DNA from 2 places in the Paenibacillus sp. FSL H3-0457 genome. Region 2 is predicted to be linked to the other one. Evidence: predicted binding sites of a transcription regulator. Region 2 holds the regulator's gene; the other holds the start of a gene.
The links. The regulator Rex, encoded in region 2, represses fermentation and respiration genes when NADH is low (regulators of the CRP and FNR family bind a similar motif). The targets are predictions, from matches to a motif close to TTGTGAAATATTTCACAA.
Positions count from the first base shown of each region.

Region 1 (3,429 bases), 2.2 Mb from region 2:
TAGACGCTCGGGGTGATATACCCGCTCAGTCATATTCCTAACTTTATTACAGATGGCACCCTTGGTTATGGGATGATCCGGATTGCCTGCCACCTTCACAATTTTGCCGTTCTCTTTATGTAATAACAGACCACAAGTGTCCGGACAGTCGAGCGGGCACACCGCCGCAAATACACCATTCTCCTGATCGATCATCGTAAGGCTCCCCTCTTTAAAAGCTATCCCTATATCATATCTTCTTCGAGGTTATCGCGTAAAGAGAACAGTATGTTTTTGCTTCATATTCACCGCTATAGCGGCTTCAAAATATTTTCAAAAAAATGTTTTTGAGTTTGATTCAACTTCAGAATTCAGGGGTAAATTAAAAATAAGGCATTAGGCTAGTGTTTCCCCACTTCCTCCTCATGCCATATCATGGACCACTCCCGAAATTCGCCATGAACAGGTTTCGTTCCCCCGAACCTTGTCATGGCGAATTTATTTTGCGTTAAACTCCAACAAGAACCCCATACAAAAAAACGATCCCACCCTGCTCCATCACAGCATATTCGCCATGAACCGAGCAAGATCAGAATCGTCTTCACTTCTGCTATAAGTGTATATATGCCCCGCTTTGTGCCCTCTATGCCTGCTTACTCAACATCACTCTAGCCTCCGTCTCCACAGCTTCGATCGACGTTGCTATCTCCGGCTTTACTTTTGGCTCAGCTTGGCGCAGGTACGCCACCCAATAGGCTGCAGCTACAAACAGAGCACCACCAGTCAGATTCCCGAGCCATACCGGAATGAAATTCATCACATATTGACCCCATGAATAATGTCCTTCAAAGATTGCCGCCGGGATGAGGAACATATTGGCCACAACGTGCTGGAATCCAATCGCCACAAATGCCATCGTTGGAAACCAAATGCCCAGTACCTTGCCACTCATCGTATCCGAAGCATAAGATAGCCACACGGCCAGCGCGACCAACCAGTTACAGCCGATGCCAGAGATGAAAGCTTGCAAGAAGCCGTCATGCAGCTTATGTCCAGCCATATCCACCACTTTCGCCAGATATACACCTTCTCCGGTCAGACCCAGCACATGTCCAAACGCGTACGCGACAAACAAAGCTCCAACAAAATTACCAATCGTCACTAAGGTTAGATTTTTCAACATACTACCCACAGATAATTTTCTTGCAATCGTAGCAAGTGGAACTGCCATCATGTTACCTGTCAGCAGCTCTCCACCACCGATGAGTACCAAGATTAATCCAACCGGGAACACTGCTGCTCCAATCAGATTGACCAGACTTCCCCACTCAGCTGGCGCAGAAGCAATCACCCGAATATCCAGTAGAAACCCCAGCGCAATAAAAGCCCCTGCCAGAAAACTAAGCACCAGTACAGAAGACACCGGATATTGAGCCTTCTTCATTCCTGTTTGCGCCGTATATTGTGCAACCTCAAGAGGTGTTTTTGCTGCCATATCATTCATCCTCTCCTTCATTGTTCATCGTTTGGAAAAACGACCTGAATTTCATTGTTTATGCGTTGAATACCATATCTCAATTGTATCTTGGTACTGCGCAAAACTTTGTGCAAATTATCACAATGTTGTTTAAAAAGATACTTTCAGAGCGTCTTTGAATAGTTAAGTCAGCAAGAGTGTAGTAAGGCCTTTTGTAGTTAAAAAAATCACAAAAAAGACTGACGATATACTCGCCAGTCTTCTTTTCCTTTATAATCATCCGCCTTGTTTCGTAATCTTGGCAGTTATTGTACTCCTCTTATTTACGGACAAGCATGACTTATCTTTGTATGGCGTTTATCATGCCCTCTGTTCAACCATCTATTCTGCTTCCTTACACCATTGCTGGTGCTTTTACTTCTATTGGAGGCAGTGCTTGCAGACCCGCCGTGTTCAGGAAGTTCCATGGTTTGTTGTAATGCGGCTGGAAGAAAAAGTCGATGAAGGCCAGCTCATCTACGGTCATGTTATTTTGGATGCAGACCGAGATCGTATTAATCGATTGAGTCAGATCAACCTGAGACATCACCTGTGCTCCGACAATTCGACGAGTAGCCTGCTCATATACTACTTTGAGCAACAGTTTCTCAGCCGTTGGCATAAACTCCGGACGGTAGCTGTCTTCCAGTACGACAGATTCAACAATCAGACCTTCGTCAGCCGCAGACATTTCCGTCATCCCTGTACCCGCGATATTTTGCTCATAAATTTTGATACCCGATGTTCCTTGTGTACCCATATACGGTGTCGTAGGACGAACCAGGTTACGGGCTACGAGTGTACCCATCCGCACGGCGTTGGTTGCCAGTGGAATGTAAGATGCTTTGCCTGTTGGGTTGTAATGAATAGCACAGCTGTCACCCGCAGCGAAGACGTCTTTTTGACTCGTTTGCATATATTTATCCACGATGATTGCGCCGTTTGGCAGCATATCCACTTGGCCTTTGAGCAGCTCTGTATTTGGACGGAAACCAATGCACAGAATAACCAGATCGGTTTCGAACTCTCCTTTGGACGTGATCACTTTAGTCACTTTGCCATTTTCACCAGTAAACTTCTGTACCGTTTGACCAAGTGCCAAATTGATGCCGCGTCCAGTCAACGTATCTTCAATCGCATCCGTGAACTCAGGGTCCAAGTATTTATTCAAAATCCGGTCCACACTGTCGATCAGGGTAACTTCCTTGCCGTTCATTTGGAAAGCTTCCACCAGCTCTACGCCGATATATCCTGCACCTACAACAGTGACACGTTTGGCATCTTTGGCTTTTTCAATAATCGTGTTGGAATGATTGTAGTTTTTGCAAAGTAAAATGTTATCCATCTCGATGCCTTCAAGCTTTGGAACGACAGGCCATGACCCCGTTGTCACGATCAGTTTGTCAAACGTATCTTCAAATTCTTCCCCGGTTTGCAGGTTTTTAGCCTGAAGGGTATGGCCCTTGGCATCTACTGCTGTTACTTCATGAAGCATCTTGGTCTCAACACCAAGCTCTGCCAGTTGATTAGGCGAAGAATAGAACAAGCCGTCAGGGTCTTTCACAACCCCACCTACGTAGAGCGCAATGCCACAAGATAGGAAGGAGATATTGTCATTGCGCTCATACACCGTGATGGTAGCATCCGGGTACAATTTGGCGGTATTTACGATGGCTGCGGTTCCTGCGTGTGTACATCCGATAACTGCGATTTTCATTAAAAGTTCCTCCTCGAAATATATAAATGAGTTTGAATATAAGGTTGTTATGGTTGTGAAACATTTCACTTCTTGTTCGAAACTGTGTATGTGATTTATTTCACTTTATACACTCATTATAATGTGATATTTTTCACATTGCAATAGGTTGAGCAAAAAAAGTTTGTCGAAGGAGGTCATTTCCCTGTATTTAAGCCTTTCTTCCCTTCATTGTATT
Region 1 is NZ_CP150283.1:6,459,609-6,463,037, forward strand. It holds gene MHH25_RS28435 (molybdopterin oxidoreductase family protein) at 1-195, opposite strand, end outside; gene MHH25_RS28440 (formate/nitrite transporter family protein) at 623-1,474, opposite strand; gene MHH25_RS28445 (FAD-dependent oxidoreductase) at 1,851-3,212, opposite strand.
Region 1: a site for Rex is predicted at 1,583-1,600, ahead of MHH25_RS28440 (formate/nitrite transporter family protein). Genes of this name have one in related genera too.

Region 2 (3,429 bases):
TTTTTCTTCAAAAGCCGAACTTCCTTTCCCTATGATGCTGTCCTGCAATTAACGAGCAAGCAGACCATCAAATGCCAATTGAGACTCACGCAAAATGCGTTCTTCATCCAACGTCAGACATTCGCCATGTTTCACCACTTGTTTTCCATCCACCCATACGTGCTCAACATCTTTAGCAGAAGCCGAGTAGATTGTATGTGAGATCAGGTCTGTATGTGGATAGAAATGTGCCTGTTCAATGTCCAAGGCGATAAAGTCAGCCTTCATGCCAACCTGGAGTGCTCCGGTATTGTTCAAGAAGATAGATTTGGCACCGTATGACGTTCCGAGTAATAACGCTTCGCCTGCTGGCACTGCCGTCGGGTCACCAGATACACCTTTGTGGATCAATGCAGCCAGTCTCATTTCCTCGAACATATCCAGGTTGTTGTTGCTTGCCGGTCCGTCTGTTCCGAGTGACACGGTAACTCCAGCTTTCAGCAACGCAGGTACCCGCGCAACACCGGAAGCGAGTTTCAGATTACTTCCCGGGTTATGGGATACAGCCACATCATGGCGGGCCAGAATCTCAATCTCTTCGTCATTCAGATGCACCGCATGTGCAACCAGGGATGGACGAGAGAAAAAGCCCAGTTTCTCCAGATGTGCCACAGGACGCAGTCCATAATCAGCCACGTTCTGCTCGACTTCACGAAGCGTTTCCGACATATGTGTATGAAGGGGAAGGTTTAGGTCGTTCGCGACCTGCACAAGCTTCTCTATGTAGTCAGGAGGGCATGTATATGGGGCGTGTGGCGAGATTACGGTTGTAATGCGACCATCTGCCTGTCCATTCCACTCACGTGCAAACGCTGCCGACTCCTCCAGCTTCCGCAATTGTTCTTCTTCCGAGCACAGCCCGATTACACCACGTGCCAGTGCTGCTCTAACGCCGGATTGCTCCACAACTTTGGCAACTTGATCCATGTGATCGTACATGTCCAGGAAAGCTGTAGTTCCGCCTTTCAACATTTCAAGCACTGATAGCGAAGTTCCCCAATATACATCTTCTGAAGTCATTTTCGCTTCCATCGGCCACATTTTTTCCTGCAACCATACTTGCAATGCAAGATCGTCTCCGTGCCCTCTGAGCAACGACATCGCTGCATGACCATGCGTATTGATCAGACCCGGCAGGAAGAACAGTCCTTTTCCATCCACTTTGGTACAATTTTTGTCTTCATCCGGCAATGTCTCACCAATATGCACAATCTTGTCATTCTCAACAACCATGTATCCGTGGACCACGTTCCATGTTGTGCCGCCTTCATTAACGGCAAATTTGCCGTTGTGAATTACCCATCTATTTGTTGTCATCTTCCTCGTCGTCCTTTCCAGTCTCCAAGTAATAGGCCAAACTAAGCAGATCCGTTGTAAAGTCAGCATGGTGAATGCGGATATGCGGCGGTGTTTTTAGAATGGTTGGTGCAAAATTAAGGATCGCTTCAATTCCTGATTCAATAAGCTGATCGGCTACATTTTGGGCTTCCGTATCCGGAACCGTGATAATTCCGATGCGAATGTTTTCCATTTTAACCGCTTCCGTCAATTCATCCATTGGTTTTACCGTCAAACTGTTGATTTGACTACCTATCTTCGGTCCATATGCATCAAATACAGCAACAATCTTCATGTTGTCTTTCAGATATGCGTTGTAGTTGGACAAGGCTTGACCGAGGTTACCCGCTCCTACCAGAGCTACATTAATTTGCTGATCGATTTTGAGAATGTGACGAATTTTTTCGATCAGATAGGATACATCATACCCGATCCCTTTACGACCAAAATCACCGAAGTAAGCCAGGTCTTTACGAATTTGGGCCGGATTCAGATCCAGCCTCTGTCCAAGCTCTTGAGAAGAAACAGTAGCCACCTCACGCTGATGCAACTCGTTCAAATAACGCAAGTATACAGGCAGACGTCGTACCACCGCTTCCGAAATTTTATCCGATTTCATTCTTGCTCCCCCTTACCAAGGCCACGATAAAATAATAGATGAAAAGATGAGCATTCTGTATAAAACTCAAAGATAAACGTGACATTTTATACGGAATGCTCCTTGTAATTTAGGTTATAAGTTCTTACGTGCAACTGCTTTAATCGGATACGGAAATATCTAATAAAGTTTAACGCCAAACGATAGTGTCATGCAATGATATAACGAACAAAACAACCATTATTTTTGTTCATTAGCAGGTTTTTCCAACCACTCGGTAATTCGTGGAACCATTTGCTCCGTGAGCATATGCTCCATTTTGGGACCAGGTAATGAGTACAAAAAGAATTTACCATAATACGCTTCAATCACCCGTGTATCATAAACAATGACAATTCCTCTGTCCTTCGCTGTACGCACCAACCGGCCAAATCCCTGCTTGAAACGAATGACCGCTTGCGGCACGGACAGTTTCATGAACGGATTTTTCTTCTGTTCCTGAAGCAACTCACTCTTGGCTTCCACCAACGGATGATTCGGTGGCTGGAACGGCAGTCGCACAATAGCGAGACAGGTTAGCGCCTCTCCCGGGATATCTACACCCTCCCAGAAGCTGCTTGTGCCCAGAAGTACCGTAGCTTTGGCATCTTGGAACCTGCGAGTCAATTTGGAACGACTTCCACTGTCAACGCCTTGACCAAGCAACGAGATGTCGTTGCCAGACAGTGCCTCCTTCAGCGGATCATAGACCTGTCGCAACATCTTGTATGAAGTAAACAGAACCATCATGCGTCCACGCGTAGCAATTGCCGTCTCTGCGAGTGATTGCACCAGCATATTAACAAAGTGCGCATCACCCACACTTCCCTTCACACTTGGGAAATCACGCGGAATCACCAGAAGTGCCTGATCGCGATAGTTGAAAGGTGATGGCAACATCGACGTTAATAGCCGATTGTTCTCGGCGGCTTCCTGCAAGCCAAGCTGTTCAATCATGAACTGGAATGACTTATCTACCGAAAGCGTAGCCGATGTAAGCACAACACTTTTCTTTTTATCAAAAAATAAATCCTTAAGTTGTGCACTCACATCTACAGGTACGGCATACAGCTGGAGAGATTTGCTGCGGAATTGGCCGCTGGCTTCCATCCAGTACACCGTTTTGGCGTCATCCATACGCATGAAGAAACGTAGATTCTCCTTCAATGTGGTCAGATCTTTCAGCAGTCCTGTAATGTCCGTGATCAGACTATCCGATTGATAATCATCCTGATCCTCTTTCACTTCAAGCAGCAATTTGTCCCCTTTGCGAACCAAATCGCCCAGAGTCACATAGATCTGGTTCTCCAGATCCTGCAACTCCTGCCATTTTGCAGGTTTCTGAGATGCTTTCAGACGCAGTGAAAATTGCCCCGTCTCTCCCGGTGAAGCATCACTTCGTTCAGGCAAGAGAC
Region 2 is NZ_CP150283.1:4,287,743-4,291,171, forward strand. It holds gene MHH25_RS18910 (DUF5590 domain-containing protein) at 1-11, opposite strand, end outside; gene MHH25_RS18915 (amidohydrolase) at 49-1,356, opposite strand; gene MHH25_RS18920 (redox-sensing transcriptional repressor Rex) at 1,343-1,996, opposite strand; gene dinG (ATP-dependent DNA helicase DinG) at 2,216-3,429, opposite strand, start outside.